DNA from 4 places in the Methylobacterium mesophilicum SR1.6/6 genome. Region 1 is predicted to be linked to each of the others. Evidence: predicted binding sites of a transcription regulator. Region 1 holds the regulator's gene; each other region holds the start of a gene.

Evidence for each region. The regulator LexA, encoded in region 1, represses DNA repair genes until DNA is damaged. The targets are predictions, from matches to a motif close to TGTTCNNNNTGTGTTCNG.
Region 2: MMSR116_RS20980 (PA0069 family radical SAM protein) is a predicted target of LexA. The motif match lies at 1,653-1,670, and genes of this name have one in related genera.
Region 3: parE (DNA topoisomerase IV subunit B) is a predicted target of LexA. The motif match lies at 2,684-2,701, and genes of this name have one in related genera.
Region 4: dinB (DNA polymerase IV) is a predicted target of LexA. The motif match lies at 1,833-1,850, and genes of this name have one in related genera.

The regions. Positions count from the first base shown of each region.
Region 1 is NZ_CP043538.1:5,032,735-5,037,034, forward strand. It holds gene MMSR116_RS23820 (ComEC/Rec2 family competence protein) at 1-1,831, shown strand, start outside; gene lexA (transcriptional repressor LexA) at 1,825-2,550, opposite strand; gene MMSR116_RS23830 (hypothetical protein) at 2,787-3,257, shown strand; gene MMSR116_RS23835 (hypothetical protein) at 3,296-3,511, opposite strand; gene MMSR116_RS23840 (NRAMP family divalent metal transporter) at 3,592-4,300, shown strand, end outside.
Region 2 is NZ_CP043538.1:4,389,437-4,393,736, forward strand. It holds gene MMSR116_RS20970 (amino acid permease) at 1-875, opposite strand, end outside; gene MMSR116_RS20975 (hypothetical protein) at 1,011-1,541, opposite strand; gene MMSR116_RS20980 (PA0069 family radical SAM protein) at 1,695-2,810, shown strand; gene MMSR116_RS20985 (ribonuclease HII) at 2,928-3,611, opposite strand; gene MMSR116_RS20990 (glycosyltransferase family 4 protein) at 3,650-4,300, opposite strand, start outside.
Region 3 is NZ_CP043538.1:5,481,946-5,486,245, forward strand. It holds gene MMSR116_RS25900 (PRC-barrel domain-containing protein) at 1-444, shown strand, start outside; gene parE (DNA topoisomerase IV subunit B) at 529-2,589, opposite strand; gene MMSR116_RS25910 (hypothetical protein) at 2,949-3,137, shown strand; gene topA (type I DNA topoisomerase) at 3,362-4,300, opposite strand, start outside.
Region 4 is NZ_CP043538.1:219,943-224,242, forward strand. It holds gene MMSR116_RS01030 (hypothetical protein) at 61-261, shown strand; gene MMSR116_RS01035 (hypothetical protein) at 307-564, opposite strand; gene dinB (DNA polymerase IV) at 727-1,809, opposite strand; gene rimO (30S ribosomal protein S12 methylthiotransferase RimO) at 2,021-3,367, opposite strand; gene pabB (aminodeoxychorismate synthase component I) at 3,743-4,300, shown strand, end outside.

The sequences.
Region 1 (4,300 bases):
CGCCGGGCTCGCGCCGGAGGCGCGGCCGGTCCATGTCCGGGTGTCGTTCCGCAGGACGCCGATCCCGCGACCCGGGGACGTCATCGCCGCAACCGCCCGGCTGCTGCCGCCGCCGGAGGCCGCCCGGCCCGGCGGCTACGACTTCGCCCGGGACGCGTATTTCCAGGGTCTCGGCGCCGTGGGCTCGCTGGTCGGAGCGGTCACGGTCCGCGCGCCCGCGGAGCCGCCGCCCCTGCGCCTGCGGCTCGCCGCGACGCTGGACGCGGCCCGCAACGCGTTGACCCGCCGGATCGCGGAGGCCGAGGGCGGGCAGGCGGGGGCGGTCGCGGCGGCCCTGGTGACGGGCAAGCGCGGGCTGATCGGGCCGGCGACCAACGACGCGCTGCGCGCCGCCGGCATCTACCACGTGGTGTCGATCTCCGGGCTCCACATGGTGCTGGCCGCCGGCGTGGTGTTCTGGCTGGTCCGGGCGGCCCTCGCCCTGGTGCCGTACTGCGCGCTGGTCTGGCCGATCAAGAAGATCGCGGCCGGCTTCGCCATGGTGGGCGTGACCGCCTACTGCGCCTTCTCGGGCTGGGACATCGCCGCCGAGCGCTCGCTGATCATGACCCTGATCATGCTGGGCGCGATCCTGGCAGACCGGCCGGCCCTGTCGATGCGCAACCTCGCGCTCGCCGCCCTGATCGCGCTCGCCCGCGAGCCGGAGGGCCTGCTCGGCCCGAGCTTCCAGATGTCGTTCGGGGCGGTGGCGGGGCTGATCGCCTGCGCGCGCCTGATCGACGGCCGGCTGTTCGTGCGCCCCGGGGCGGGACGGATCGGGCGCCTTGTGGGCAGCGGCCTGTCGGCGGTCACCGGGACCCTGGCCACGACCCTGGTGGCGCAGGTCGCCACCGCGCCCTTCGCCACCTACCACTTCCAGACCGTGCAGCCCTTCGGGCTCGTCGGCAACGCCCTGACGCTGCCCCTCGTCTCCCTGGTGGTGATGCCCGCCGCGGTCCTCGGGATCCTGGCCTATCCCTTCGCCCTCGACCGGCCGGTCTGGTGGCTGATGGGTCAGGCGGTGGGGGGCATGCTGGCGATTTCCGAGTGGATCGCCGGGTTCGAGCGCGCCATCCTCGTGCTGCCGGCCTTCGGAACCGCGGCGCTGACCCTGCTGACCGCAAGCCTGCTGCTGGCGACGCTCCCGGTCTCGCGCCTGCGCTGGCTCGCCGGGCCGCCCCTCCTGCTGGGGCTCTGGCTCACCGTGCTGCCGGACCGCTACGACGTCTACGTCGACCGGCAGGGCGGCGGCGCGGCGGTGCGGGGGCCGGACGGCCGCCTCGCCGCCCTGGGCAGCCCCTCCGGCTTCGTGCTGGAACAGTGGCTGAAGGCGGACGGCGACGGGCGGCGCCCCGGCGCGCTGGTCACGCCGTCCGGAAGCGGGCGCTGCGACCGGCTCGGATGCACCGCGCGCCTGCCGGATGGGCGGGCGGTCGCGCTGGTCCGGGATCGCCGCGCCTTCCCGGAGGATTGCGCCCGGGCCGCGGTGCTGATCACCGGCCTCGCGGCGCCCCCGACCTGCACGGGGCCCCTCGTGATCGACCGGCATGTCCTGGCGGATCACGGAGCCGTGGCGCTCCGGGCCGAACCCGGCGGGTTCACCGCGCGCTACGCCCGGACCGGTGATCGCGGCCTGCCGTGGCGACCGCACCGGGACACGAAGCCGGCACCGCCGATGACCGCCGCAGTCGACAGCAGTCGCGCCATGGAGGAGCCTGCGGCCCCGGCTGAGGCCGACGGATCGAGCGGCGGGGACGCGCCCGGCGACGCGCCCGCCGAACCGCTTCAGTAGCGGCGGACGAGACTCACGAGGCGGCCCTGGATCTGGACCCGGTCGGGCCCGAGGACGCGGGTCTCGTAGGCCGGGTTGGCGGCCTCCAGGGCGATCGAGGAGCCGCGGCGGCGCAGGCGCTTGAGCGTCGCCTCCTCGTCGTCGATCAGGGCCACGATGATATCGCCCGTGTTGGCGGTGTCCTGCTTGCGGATCACCACGAGGTCGCCGTCGAGGATGCCGGCCTCGACCATCGAATCACCGCGCACCTCCAGGGCGTAGTGCTCGCCGCCGGCCAGGAAGTCCGGCGACAGGGTGATGGCGTGGCTCTGGTTCTGGATCGCCGAGACCGGCGTGCCGGCCGCGATCCGGCCCATGACGGGGATCGACACCGCCCGTCCGGCCTCGTCGATCATGCGGGCATTGGCGGGCAGCGGTGGCTGCTTGGACTTGCCACCCTCCACCACGCTCGGGGTGAACCGGCGGGGCTCGGCGGGCGCCTGGGCCGCGGCCGCCTGCGTCAGGCTCTCGGGGATGCGGATCACCTCGATGGCGCGCGCCCGATTCGGCAGGCGCCGGAGGAAGCCGCGCTCCTCGAGGGCCGTGATCAGCCGGTGGATGCCCGACTTCGACTTCAGGTCGAGGGCGTCCTTCATCTCGTCGAAGGACGGCGGGACGCCGCATTCCTGCATGCGGTTCTGGATGAAGCGCAGGAGGTCCAGCTGCTTGCGCGTGAGCATCGACGTGGGCCTCGCGGCTTGAGGGACCGCCTCGTGGCGGCCACAGAAACAAATCACGAACACGTTAAACGTTCCGCAAGTGTTCCGCAAGAGAGATATGGCCACGCTTGCGTGCGTGGCGGCCGCCTGCCGGGGAGAAACGCATTGACGGCGCAAGCGGAGCCGTTTCAATGCGTCCAGCCGGCCGTCCGGGGATAAGCCCGGGGCGCGGCGTGGATCGGGCTGGGATGACGAGGATGCGACGACCCGCAGCTCTGCTGCCCCTCGGCGTGGTGACCTTCGGCGTGGTGACCCTCGGCCTGGCGCTCGCCGGCTGCACGACCGGGTTCTCCTACATCTCCCGGAACTACGTCGCGCTGACCCCGCAGGTGGTGACGATCGGCTGCAAGGAGCCCTACGAGGTCTACGACAACCGGCAAGTGCGCCGGATGCTGATCGTCTCGAACGCCCTGCGGGAATATGCCGGCTGCAACCTGAGCGAGGTCCGGATCGATCCCGAGCCCGAGGCGACGCGGGTGAAGCGCTTCCGGACCGCGGCCCGGGCCTATCTCGACGAGACCGTGCGCGAGGATTGCCGGATCACCGGCGAGACCGTGTTCGATCCGCTGAAGACAGAGTTCGCCTACGCGTGCGACGCGCCGATCGAGAAGCGCGGCACGGTGGTTCCGCGGCTTCCGGGCCGCAATCCGGGCCTGATCCTGCGCTGAACCGCGGGCCCGGCGCCCGCGCCCGTCAGGTCCCCGGCTCAGGTCCCCGGCTTGGGGAAGGTGCGCTCGGTCGCGTCCCCAGCCGCCGCCAGCAGCGCGCGGGCGAAGGCGCGGGCCTCCGCCCGGTCCAGGGTGATGGCGGCGGTGACCGGCGCGCCGCCGAGGTCGGATAGGGCGAGTTCCAGGCGCACCCCGTCGGGCACGGCGCTCGCCTGAAGGCTCCAGCCGGAACCCCGATCCGTGCTCTCCGCCATCTCAATTCCTCCCGCGGGCTCCCGGGAAAACGCCGCAGGCGTCCGCCGGAACTGCCGCCGCCCGGGACTGTTCCCGAGCCGTGCCCAGCGCTTCCCTGCCCCGCCTGTCCGCGTTCCTCAAGGCCGCGGGCCCGGGACTGGTCGTGATGCTCGCCGATACGGATGTCGGCAGCCTGATCACGGCGGCCCAGAGCGGCGCGCGCTGGGGCTACTCGCTGCTGCTCCTGCAGATCCTGCTGGTGCCGATCCTCTACGTCGTCCAGGAGCTGACGGTCCGGCTCGGGACCGCCACGGGCCGCGGCCATGGCGAGCTGATCCGGACGCATTACGGGCCGGCCTGGGCCTGGATCTCCTACGGCGGCCTCGTGGTCGCGGGAATCGGCGCCATCGTGACGGAGTTCTCCGGGATCGCCGGGATCGGCGACCTGTTCGGGGTTCCGCGGCTCGTGAGTCTCGGGCTGCCGGCGACCCTGCTCCTCGGGCTGGTCTTCACCGGCAGCTACCGGCGCGTCGAGGTGGTGGCGATCGCAGTCGGCCTGTTCGAGCTGGTCTTCGTCGGGCTGGCGATCGCGGCGCGGCCGGACGTGCCGGAGATCGTCGCCTCCTTCGGGCACATCCCGCTGGGTGACGGGCAATACCGGGTGCTGATCGCCGCCAATATCGGCGCGGTGATCATGCCGTGGATGATCTTCTACCAGCAGTCGGCCATCGTCGACAAAGGCCTCGGCTGGGACCATGCGCGCCGCTCGCGGCTCGACACCCTGGTGGGTGCGGTGATCTCGCAATGCG
Region 2 (4,300 bases), 640 kb from region 1:
AGGCCGGTCAGCACCGCCGCCACCAGCACGTAGAGGATCGTGCAGACCGCCAGCGAGCCCAGGATGCCGATCGGCATGTCCTTCTGCGGCCGGCGCGCCTCCTGGGCGGCGGTGGAGACCGCATCGAAGCCGATGAAGGCGAAGAATACCACACCCGCGCCGCGCAGGATGCCGCTGTAGCCGAAATGCCCGAAGGTACCGTCGTTGTCGGGGATCAGCGGCTTCCAGTTCGCCGTGTCGACATGGCCCCAGCCCAGCGCGATGAACGCCACCACCACGGTGAGCTTCACCGCCACCATGATGTTGTTGAAGCGGGCCGATTCCTTGGTGCCGCGCATCAGCAGGATCGTGATCAGCGCCACGATCACCACCGCCGGCAGGTTGAACAGGGCGGTGCCGCCGCCGTCGATGGGGGTGCCCGGCGCGTGGGCGAACTGGGCCGGGATCACGATCCCGACATCCTTCAGGATGCTGGTCACGTAGCCCGACCAGCCCACCGCCACCGTAGCGGCTCCCATGGCGTATTCGAGGATCAGATCCCAGCCGATCAGCCACGCGAAGAACTCGCCCAGCGTCGCGTAGGTGTAGGTGTAGCTCGACCCCGCCACCGGGATCAGCGCCGCCATCTCGGAGTAGCAGAGGCCCACGAACGCGCAGGCGATGCCGCCGAGCACGAAGGACAGCATGATCCCCGGCCCGGCATATTGCGCCGCCGCCGTGCCGGTGAGGACGAAGATGCCGGCACCGATGATCGCGCCGATGCCCATGGCGGTGATCGAGAGGGCACCCAGCGATTTCGAGAGCTGCTGCTCGCCCTCGCCGCTCTCGAGGATGTCGTCGACCGATTTGCGCCCCATCAGGCCCGACGAATCCATTGTGCGATCCTTCCCGAGGGGAGCGATTTCAACGTCCTCGCGACAGTGGAGAGACGGCAAATCTTCTCCCGCGCCCCCGGAGTTGTAGAGGAGGCGGGACCGACAACAACGTGGAAGGGCACAAGTTTCTGCCGGTCAGGCCCGGTCGATCCGCGCCAGCAGCGCCTTCACCTTGATCCGGGAGCCGAAGGCCGATCCGCCGCGCAGCACCTCCCGCCGCACCACGTCCCCGGCCCGGGCCTGCCGGGCCCCCATCAGCCTCTCGATCCGGTTGACCAGACGCCCGCTCCAGCCGGCCGCCGGACGGTGCAGGCGCCCGAGCCCGGTCTCCGGCCGGGCGGTCCCGACGAAGCGGTCCAGGGTGCGGATCCACCCTTCGGCCGGGACGTCGCCGGCCTCCAGGCACAGGACCCAGTCCCGCCGGGCCGCGCCCGCGCCATCCGCGTAGGGGTTGCCGCTCCGGTGGACGACCAACGTCGCCCCGGTCGCTTCCGCGACGGCCGCGACGGCCTCGCTCTCGCGACCCGTCACGATCACGGCGTCGCCGACCAAGCCGCCGGCCACGCCGGAGACGAGCACGCTGAGCGTGTCGGCCAAGCGGTCGATCGCGTCCGGATCAGCCGGGTCGGCCAGATAGGTCACCGCGGAGAGCATGAGCGGGCGCATAGACGATTTTGCGCAGCCGTAAACCATTGAACCGTCTTTCGAAGGACCGGCCGCGTCCGAGAGACGCGGCGATGCCGGGATTGCCTTAAAAAGAGGCGTTACCCGCCGCCATGTTCGCTCTATGTTCCACGTGAAACACGGGGGCGACGGGTCATGACGCCGAAAGGGGACGCGGTCGGCACGAGCGCGACGCGACGGCTCGGTGCGAGCACGCCGCCGGAACAGGCTCGGCGCGGTCGCGGTTCGACCGCCAATCCCACCGGCCGGTTCGAGGCAGCCCGGCGAGAGGCGTTCCACGATGCCGAGTGGGCGCCGGATGATCCGACGCCCCTGCGCACGCAGGTGACGCCGGAACGATCCGCCCGGATCATCGCCCGCAACACGTCGCCCGACATCCCGTTCGACCGGTCGATCAACCCGTATCGCGGCTGCGAGCACGGCTGCATCTACTGCTACGCGCGGCCGACCCACGCGTGGCTCGGCCTGTCGCCGGGGCTCGACTTCGAATCGCGGATCTTCAGCAAACCGGACGCGCCCCGGCTCCTCGCCCGCGAGCTCGCGGCGCCGGGCTACCAACCGGAGACGATCGCCCTCGGCACCGCCACCGACCCCTACCAGCCGGCCGAGCGCGAGCACCGCATCACCCACGGGATCCTCGACGTGCTCCGCGAGGCGCGGCACCCCGTCGGCATCACCACGAAATCGGACCTCGTCCTGCGCGATCTCGACATCCTGGCCGAGATGGCCGCGCGCGATCTCGTCCTCGTGGCGGTCTCGCTGCCGACCCTGGATCCGGACCTCGCGCGGCGCCTCGATCCCCGGGCGCCCCGGCCGGAGAAGCGGCTCGCCGCGATGCGCCGGCTGGCCGAGGCGGGCGTGCCCGTGATGATCAACGTCTCGCCGATCATTCCAGGCCTGACCGACCATGAGATCGAGGCGATCCTGGACCGCGCCCGGGAGAGCGGCGCGAGCCGGATCGGCTACGCGCTCCTGCGGCTCCCGGGGGAGGTGGCCGACCTCGTCGCCGATTGGTTCTCCGAGCATTATCCCGAGCGCAAGGAACGCGCCTTCGGGTTGCTGCGGCAGTCCCGGGGCGGCCGCGAGAACGATCCCCGCTTCGGTCACCGCTTCCGCGGCGAGGGTGCCTACGCGTCGATGATCGGGCAGCGCGTGCGGCTTGCCGGCACCCGGCTCGGCTTCGCGTTCGGGCGGATGACGCTGAACCGGGACGCCTTCCGCAGGCCGGGGGAGCAACTGACGCTGCTCTGACGGGCCGGAGAAGGGGCGTGGTCCATCCAACGCATCGCCTCGGGATGCGGTCGAGAACGGGACAGCCGACGTCACCTCCCGCTGCTGTGGTGCCGTGGCCTGCCGAAGCGAGGCCGCTCAGCGTTCGAAGCCCCGGGTGAAGCTCAGCCGGTGATGCGGGCTGCGGCCGAGCTTCGTCAGGCCGGCCCGGTGGAGCTGCGTGCCGTAGCCGACATTCCGCTCCCAGCCGTAACCGGGGTGGCGCTCGGCGAGGCGCCGCATCAGGGCGTCGCGGAAGACCTTGGCGACGATCGAGGCGGCGGCGATCTGCGGCACGAGCCGGTCCCCGCCGACCACCGCCCCGCCGGGAAGCCCGGGCAGGGCATCCCGACCGTCAACCAGGACCGGCGCCGCGATCCCGAGGCGGCCCACCGCGCGCGCCATGGCGTCCAGCGTCGCGGCGCGGATGTTGATCCGATCGATCAGCGCCCGCGAGCCCGCCGCCACCGCTACGTGCGCATGGGTGCGGATCAGCGGCGCCAGCCGGGCACGGACCGGCTCGAGCAGGCGCTTGCTGTCGTCGAGGGCGCCGAGCAGGGTCGGCGGGAGCGCCGCGGGGTCGAACCAGACCGCGGCCACGATCACCGGGCCGCAGAGTGCGCCGCGCCCGACCTCGTCGCAGCCGATGACGGCGGGATATCTGGCCGCCTGGGCCGGATCGAACGGAGTGTCGGTGGCGGGCGGCTTCCGAGCACTCGGCTTGAAACTCGGCGGCCTGGGATTGAGCGGCCTGGGAGCGGACGGCTTGGGAGCGGGCGGCATGGCGCCCTCCTGCCATCCCGCGCGGGCGCCGTCACCGGTCAGGCAGCGTCGCGGCTGCCCCGTTCGCCGCCATGCGCCTCGATGATGTTGCCGAAGAACTGGCGGGCGCTCACGTCCCAGCCGCAGCGCAGGGCCTCGGCGCGGCACGCGGCCCGCGACAGGTCGAGGGCGGCGAGGGCGGCGGCCCGCAGGTCGCGATCGAGGGATCCCACCGGCTTGCCCCCGACCACGTCGTCGGGGCCGGGCACCGGGAAGGCCGCCACCGGCAGGCCGCTGGCCAGCGCCTCCAGGAGCACGATCCCGAACGTGTCGGTGAGGCTCGGGAAGACGAAGACGTCGCAGGCAGCGTAGACCGCCGCGAGGGCGGCCCCGGTGCGGGTGCCGAGGAAGCGCGCCCCGGGGGCCAGCGCCTGCAGGCGCGCGCGATCCGGCCCGTCGCCGACCACGACCTTCGTGCCCGGCAGGTCGAGGCCCAGGAAGGCGGCGACGTTCTTCTCCACCGCCAAGCGCCCGACATACAGGAACAGCGGCCGCGGCAGCCCGGCGAGGTCGGCCGGTGCCGGCGCGCCGGGCTCGGCGGGGCGGAACCGCTCGGTGTCGACGCCGCGCGTCCAGCGCATCAGCTGGCCGAAGCCCCTCGCCGCCAGCTCGCCCTGGAGCGTGGCGGTGCTGACCATCGTGCCCCGCGC
Region 3 (4,300 bases), 450 kb from region 1:
GCACCAGCCCTGGCCCAGGACGCCACCGTGATCGGCCGCGACACGGTGCTGCCGGGAACCGGTCCGGGCACCGCCACGGACGGCAACAGCGTCGGCCGATTGATGGAGGCCCCGAACGCCGAGGAGGCCGCCAAGCGTCAGGGTCTGAAGCCCGCCACCTTCCTCACCTCGAAGATGATCGGCGTGACGGTGCGCAATGCGGCGGGCGAGAACGTCGGCACGATCGAAGATCTCCTGATCACCGACGGCGGGACCTTCAAGGCGGTGGTCATCGACGTGAGCGGGTTCCTCGGGCTCGGCGGCAAGCGGATCGCGGTAGAGCCCGGCGCTCTCGTGCTGCGTCCGGGCGGGGACCGGTTCTCGGCGGTCCTCAACATGAGCAAGGACACGGTGGCGGCGGCCCAGCCGTTCGATCCCGCGAAGGTAATCCCGGCGCCCCGATAGGCCGCGACCGAAGCCCGTCATCCGTCGTTGCGAGCGGAGCGGCGCCATCGGCCGGCGCGGCGAGGCCGCGCCGGCGCGACCCCATCAGATGTCGAGATCGGCCCCTTCGGCGAAGGCCGCGCGCTCGCTGATGAAGGCGAAGCGCGCCTCGGGCTTGTTGCCCATCAGGCGCTCCACCGTGTCGCCGGTGGATTCCCGGGCCTCGTCGAGGACCGCGACGCGCAGGAGCGTGCGCTTCTTCGGGTCCATGGTGGTCTCCTTGAGCTGGGCCGGCATCATCTCGCCGAGGCCCTTGAACCGCCCGATCTCGACCTTGCCGTTCTTGAACACCGTCTTGATGATGCGCTCGCGATCCGCGTCGTCCCGGGCATACGCCACCTTCGAGCCCTGCTGCAGCCGGTAGAGCGGCGGGATCGCGAGGTAGAGGTGCCCGCGGTCGATCAGCTTCGGCATCTGGCGGTAGAAGAATGTGATCAGCAGCGAGGCGATATGGGCGCCGTCCACGTCGGCGTCCGTCATGATGATCACCTTCTCGTAGCGAAGGTCCGCCTCGCGGAAGGCCGAGCCGGTGCCGCATCCGAGCGCCAGGGTGAGATCCGAGATCAGCTGGTTGGCGCCGAGCTTGTCGCGCGAGGCCGAGGCGACGTTGAGGATCTTGCCGCGCAGCGGCAGGATCGCCTGGGTCGCCCGGTCCCGGGCCTGCTTGGCCGAGCCGCCGGCCGAGTCGCCCTCGACGATGAAGATCTCCGAGCCCGCGGTGCCGGCCGCCGAGCAGTCGGCCAGCTTGCCGGGCAGGCGGAGCTTGCGCGTCGCGCTCTTGCGGGCGACCTCCTTCTCCTGGCGGCGGCGCAGGCGCTCCTCCGCCCGGTCGATCACCCAGTCGAGCAGCTTGTTGGCCTGGGCCGGGGAGGCGGCGAGCCAATGGTCGAAGGCGTCGCGCACCGCCGTCTCGACGATGCGCTGCGCCTCCACGGTGGCGAGCTTGTCCTTGGTCTGGCCCTGGAACTCCGGCTCGCGGATGAACACCGAGAGCATCGACGCGCAGGTCGCCATGACGTCGTCGGTGGTCACCGCCGTCATGCGCTTGGCTTGGTTCACCCGCTCGGCGTGCTCCCGCAAGCCGCGCAGCAGCGCGACACGCAGGCCGGCCTCGTGGGTGCCGCCCTCGGGCGTCGGGATCGTGTTGCAGTAGGAATGCGAGATCCCGTCCTCGGCGACCATCCAGGCCACCGCCCATTCGAGCGAGCCGTGCGAGCCCGGCTTGGTGATCTTGCCGGAGAACATCGCCTCGGTGACGAGTTCCTTGCCGTCGATGTCCCGGGCGAGGTAGTCGCGCAGCCCGTCGGGGAAGCGGTGCACGGCCTCCGGCGGCACGTCCTCCAGCCCTTCGAGCAGGGCGGGGGCGCAGCGCCAGCGGATCTCGACGCCGCCGAACAGGTAGGCCTTCGAGCGTGCCATCTTGAACAGGCGGCGCGGATCGAACTTCAGCGATCCGAAGATCTCGGCGTCCGGATGGAAACGGACCCGCGTGCCCCGGCGGTTCTGGACCCGGCCGACCAGTTCCAAGGCCCCCTGCGCGTGACCGCGCGAGAACGTCTGGCGGTAGAGCGTCTGGTTGCGCGCCACCTCGACCTCCAGCAGGTCGGAGAGGGCGTTGACCACCGAGATGCCGACGCCGTGCAGCCCGCCCGAGGTCTCGTAGACCTTCGAGTCGAACTTACCGCCGGCATGCAGCGTGGTCATGATGACCTCGAGCGCCGACTTGCCGGGGAATTTCGGGTGCGGGTCGACCGGGATGCCGCGGCCGTTGTCGGTGACGACGAGTGCGCCGGTCTCCTCCAGCTCCACCTCGATGAAGCTGGCGTGACCCGCCACCGCCTCGTCCATGGAGTTGTCGATCACTTCGGCGAAGAGGTGGTGCAGGGCTCGCTCGTCGGTGCCGCCGATATACATGCCGGGGCGACGCCGGACGGGCTCCAGCCCCTCCAGAACCTCGATGTCGGAGGCGGTGTACCCTGCCTCCGGCGCAGCCGATGCGAGCGCGGTCACCGAAGCCGAGGCGTCCAGGCGCCGCCGCGGCTCGGCCGGGCGGACGGCGGACGCCTTTCCGCCGGGTCCGAACAGGTCGCGCGCCGGGTCGCTCACGCGCGGCCTCCGCGGGCGCGGCGCATCGGCTGGCTCAGGATCACGCAGACGGGTCTTGGGTCGTGGAGCATGCGCCTTCATCCCCGCATGATAGCGGAACAAAACGTAAACATCAAAGGCCTTCGCCCCCTGGCGATGCCGCCGCCTTATCGCATGCTGCGCCGCCGCGAGCGAGGGCCGGCGCGGCGCCCCGGACCGGTCGCGGTGCGTCGACCGTCATCACGACGTTGCACAACATTGGGTTAAGGCTTTCCCATGATCAGCCTGTCCGCACTCAGCAGATTACCGCCGGAACAGAACGATCGGCCCGGCGTTAGCGCCGCAGACAAGACTTGACCGTGGTCAGGGAGCCGCAGTCGATGAGTGACGCCGCGATCGAAGCCCGCCGCCTGACCCTGATCCGCTTCGAGCACGCGGCCGGTGCCGCCTTCGGCTGCGAGGACGATGCGGCCGGCGTGCCGCCCGCCCGCGCCCTGGTGAACGCCACGACGATCACGCTCGCGACCTTCGCGACCGCGGTGGCCGCGACGATCACCTATCTGGTCTGAGGCGGGCAGGATCTCCGCAGCGCCTCGGTGCGGCGGTCCATCCTGGCTCCGATCCTCGCCCTAATCCCGAGGCGACGCAGCGCGGCGGACGCTTCGAAGGAGCCCTTCAGCCAGCCGCGCGCGTCCTGAACGCTTCTTCGAGTCCCGCTGACGTGGACACGTGAGAAGAGGGGTGGGATCAGGAGCCTCGTCGCTGCGTCCGAACACGCTCCTCGACGAATCCCTCAGCCGGAACTCGACTTCTTCGCCGCCGCCTTCTTGGCCGCGGGCTTCTTCGCTGTCGTCTTCTTCGCCGCCGGCTTGTCGCCGCCCGCGGCACGCGCCGAACTCTTCCGGACCGCGCCGCGCTTGGCCGGCTTGCCGCCACCGGAAGCGCGCTTGGCATTCACCAGGGCGATCGCCTCATCGAGGGTCAGCGCCTCGGCACTGAGGCTCTTCGGCAGCGTGGCGTTCACCTCGCCGTCCGTGACGTAGGGCCCGTACTTGCCGGCCTTGACCACGAGGTCGCGGCCGCTGGCCTCGTCCTTGCCGAGCGGCCGGCCCGGATCGGCGGCCGGACGGCCGCGGCCGCCGCCCTGCTCCTTGGCGACGATGAGGTCGATGGCGCGGTTGCCGCCGATCTCCAGCACGTCGTCGTCACGCCCGAGATTGGCGTAGGTCTTCCCGTGCTGCACGTAGGGCCCGAACCGGCCGAGATTGGCCAGGATCGGCTCGCCGGTCTCGGGGTGGCGCGCGACCTCGCGGGGGAGCGCCAGGAGCGCGAGCGCCTTGTTCAGATCCACGTCCGACGGGCTGAGCCCCTTCGGCAGCGACGAGCGCTTCGGCTTCTCCGCGCCCTTCTCGGTCGAGGCCTCGCCGAGCTGCAGGAACGGACCGAAGCGGCCGTCGCGGAGCGTCACGGGCAGGCCGGTCGCCGGATCGTCGCCCAGCACGCGCACGCCCGGCTGCCCGCCCTCGGCCGAGGAGCCGTCGCCCTCACCCTCGACGCCCGAGGCCGAGAGCTGGCGGGTGTACTTGCATTCCGGGTAGTTGGAGCAGCCGATGAAGGCGCCGAACTTCCCGAGCTTCAGCGAGAGCTGGCCGGAGCCGCAGGTCGGGCAGGTGCGCGGGTTCGAGCCGTCGCCCTTGTCGGGGAAGATGTGCGGCCCGAGGAGGCCGTTCAG
Region 4 (4,300 bases), 1.7 Mb from region 1:
GCGTGAGACCGCCTCCGTCCCGAGGCGTTGGCCTGCCAGCAGCACCCGCAAGGAGCCAGTATGTCAGGCAAGCACCCGAAGACCGAGACGCCCACGGATGCCGATCTCAAGGGCAATCCCGGTATCGGCACCTCGAAGGGTATGAGCGGCGCCGATCCCGCGGATCTGCAGGCGGATTCGACCTTCGAAGGCGACGTGGACAACGAGACGAAGCTCGACGGCGGCATCGACCCGGACCACCGGCCGCGCAAGAACGCCTGATCGGCCTCACCGGGCGTTGGACGAGCGCCCGGATCTGCGGCTCGTTCAGCGGACGGGCACGCGGTCCGGTGCCTTTTCCTGCCGCAGGACGGGCGAGCGGGCGGATGTACCGACGGAGCCGGTCACGAGCCGAGCCTCGTCACCGGTCGTCGGCACATAGAGGCGACCGGGACTCGCGGTGTAGCCCCTCAGCAGGGCCGTATTGGAGGCGCTGAACTCGGAATTGCCGTCCGCGAAGGCGGCACCGGCCGAGGCGGCCAGGGTCAGCGCACAGGCCGCGACCAGGGAAGCAGGCTTCGACATGAGGCGGGTCCTCGCAGGGGTTCAGGTCCGGCGGCGCCTATCCGTACGGCGCCGCACGCCGTATCGGCAATCTGGAGACGTCTTGCCGGTGCGAAAGTGCGACATCGCACAATAGGCGCCGGGTCATAGACTAGGACTTGCAGCCGGAAATTGACTTCTGCGTCAGAGTTCTAACCCGAGTTGCAGCGGCCCGTCCGGCTCGTCCTGCGCGAAGCCCGACAGCGACACGCCGATCAGCCGCGCGCTGCGCCGCAGGGGGAACAGGCCGGCGAGCAGGTCGAGGCCGATCCGCTCCAAGCCGGCCCGGTCGGCTACGGGGCCGGGGAGCGACTTCGCCCGGGTGACCTGGGCGAAATCCGAGAACTTGAGCTTGAGGGTCACGGTCCGGGCGCGCATGCCCTTGGCGTCGGCCCCGGCCCAGACCTTGTCGAACAGCGGCGCCAGCCGGGCGGCCAGGATCTCGAAGGCGGCGGTGTCGTCCGAGAAGGTGGTCTCCGCTCCGATCGACTTGCGCACCCGGTGGGCGCGCACCGGCCGCTCGTCGATCCCGCGGGCGACCGCGTGGTAGTAGGCCCCCGCGGAGCCGAAGGTCTCGCGCAGCCGCTCGACCGTCCAGGCGCGCAGATCCGCCCCGGTCTCGATCCCGAGCCGCTTCATCTTCGCCTCGGTGACCGGGCCGACGCCGTGGAACCGGCCGATCGGCAGGGCGGCCACGAAGTCGGGCCCCATGGCGGGGGTGATGACGAACAGGGCGTCGGGCTTCCTGTGGTCGGACGCCACCTTGGCGAGGAACTTGTTGTACGAGACCCCGGCCGAGGCCACGAGCCCGGTGCGCTCCAGGATCTCGGCCCGGATCGCCTTGGCGACGGCCGTCGCGGTCGGGAGTCCAAAAAAATTCTCGGTGACGTCGAGATAGGCTTCGTCCAGGGCGACCGGCTCGATGATCGCCGTGTGGCGGGCGAAGACCGCGCGGATCTCGTCGGAGACCGCCCGGTAGACCTCGAAGCGCGGCTTCACGAACAGCAGGTCCGGGCAGAGCCGTCTTGCGGTGGCCGACGGCATGGCCGAGCGGACGCCGAACCGGCGCGCCTCGTAGCTCGCCGCCGCCACCACGCCCCGCTCCCGGGAGCCGCCCACCGCCAGCGGCAGGCCGCGCAGGGCGGGATCGTCGCGCTGCTCCACGGAGGCGTAGAACGCGTCCATGTCGATGTGGATGATTTTTCGGAGCGCGACCTCCGGATCCATCGCTGCCTCGGAGATCCGCCGTGAGTTCCTGCTCTGTTCCAGAGACGGCGGCGGGAGGGTGGGGTCAAGGTGTATTGGTCAGGGCTCAACAGGAGTCCTGTCCGCGCCCGTCATCGCGAGCGCAGCGAAGCGACCCAGGGCAGCGGGACCTCCCGGCAGCGTAGCGTCACCCTGGATTGCTTCGCGGCGCTCGCAAAGACGGGGGCCGCCGTCAGGCGACGCTGCCGTACAGGTCGTAGGCCTCGGCCCGGTCGATCTTCACGGTGACGATGTCGCCGACCCGCACCGGGCGCCGGAAGGCGGCGTGGACATTCCCGTCGATCTCCGGCGCGTCGGCCTTGGACCGGCCCTTCGCGACCCCGCCCTCGACGGCATCGACGATGATGGGCAGCCGCTTGCCGACCTTGGCCCGCTGCAGCCGGAGCGCGATGCCGTTCTGGGTCTCCATGAACCGGCGCTTGCGCTCGGCCTTCACCGCCGGCGGCACGAGGTCGCCGAGCGCGTTGGCGGTGGCGCCCGCCACCGGCTCGTACTCGAAGCAGCCGACCCGATCGAGCTTGGCCTCCTGCAGCCAGGCCAGCAGCTCCTCGAACTCGGCCTCGGTCTCGCCGGGGAAGCCGACGATGAAGGTCGAGCGGATCGCGAGGTCCGGGCAGGTCTGCCGCCAGCTCCGGATCCGGTCGAGCTGGCGCTCCTGGTTGCCGGGGCGGCGCATGCGCTTGAGCACCGACGGGCTCGCGTGCTGGAGCGGCATGTCGAGATAGGGGAGCACCTTGCCCTCGGCCATCAGCGGGATGACCTCGTCCACGTGCGGATAGGGGTAGACGTAATGCAGCCGGACCCAGGCCCCGAGCGCGCCGAGTTCCTTGGTGAGGTCGTAGAACTTCGCGCGGACCTGGCGGTCCTGCCACGGGCTCTCACTGTAGCGGATATCGACCCCGTAGGCGCTGGTGTCCTGGCTGACGACCAGCAGCTCCTTCACGCCGGCCTTCACGAGCTTCTCGGCCTCGCGCAGCACGTCGGCGGCCGGGCGGCTGACGAGGTTCCCGCGTAAAGACGGGATGATGCAGAAGCTGCAGCGGTTGCTGCACCCTTCCGAGATCTTCAGGTAGGCGTAGTGGCGCGGGGTGAGCTTGATCCCCTGGGGCGGCACGAGGTCGAGGAACGGGTCGTGGGCCGGCGGCACCGCCTCGTGGACGGCCGCCACCACCGACTCGTAGGCCTGCGGCCCGGTCACCGCCAGGAGGTCGGGGTACTTCTCGCGGATCTCCTCCGGCTGCGCGCCCATGCAGCCGGTGACGATCACCCGGCCGTTCTCCGCCATGGCCTCGCCGATGGCCGAGAGCGACTCCGCCTTGGCCGAATCGAGGAAGCCGCAGGTGTTGACGATCACCACGTCGGCCCCGTCGTGCCGGCGCGCCAGCTCGTAGCCCTCGGCCCGCAGGTGCGTGAGGATCCGCTCGGAATCGACGAGCGCCTTCGGACATCCGAGCGAGACGAACGAGATTTTGGGGGCGGCTCCGGGAGCGGGGCCGCGGGGGGCGGGCGTGGCGGTCATGGCCTTCGGATCGGGCGGTCCCGGCCGGCGACCGAAGGTCGGTCGCCCGGAGCTGAGGACGAAAAGGATCGGGGTCGCGCTTTCTATACAGGCTCCCGGCCCCCGGCGCGAGACCGGCCGCCGCAGGGGTGACCGGCCTCGTGCGCGAGTCTGACGTCGAGCCGGAAACTTGGCTGTTCGGAAGGCGTTTGCGCGCCGGTCCTGAGATCCCACATGAAGACGCGGAACGGCGGCCTGCGTCGGGCGCGCGCCCCGTCTGCGCCTCCGAGGCGGCCCCTGCGTGCAACTGCCGCTTCCCCCGCGGCATCGCCTGTGCGACGGCAGCGTGACACGATCCGCCCCACCCGCGCCCAGGACGATAGCCCGAACCCGGTCATGTGGACCCGAGAGATCCCCTTCATCGATCCCGTCGCGGCGGCCGCCCGGCTGCGCGCCCTGCCCGGGCTCGCCTTCCTCGACAGCGCCATGCGGCACGACTCCCTGGGGCGCCATTCGATCGTGGCGGCCGAGCCGTTCGCGCGCTTCCGCTACCGCGACGAGCGCGCGACCCTGGACGGGAACCCGGTCCCGGGCGGTCCGTTCGCGGCCTTGCGGGCGTGCCTCGCGCCGTACCGGATCGACCCCGACGCCGAACACCCCTTCCCCGGCGGGGCGATCGGCTACTTCGCCTACGATCTCGGCGCGGCACTGGAGCGGGTCGCGGCCCCGGCGCGGCGGGCGGGGCTCACCGACGACATCGCCCTGAACCTCTACGACACGGCCCTGGTGATCGACCACGCCGCCGGCACCTGCCGGCTCGTCGCCACCGGCTTTCCCGAACGCGACCCGGAGAGCCGGCAGGCCCGCGCGGCGGCGCGGCTCGCCCGCTTCGCGGATCGGCTCGGCGCCGCGGAACCCCCCCTCGGGACCTCCGAAGCGCCGTCGGAACCGCTC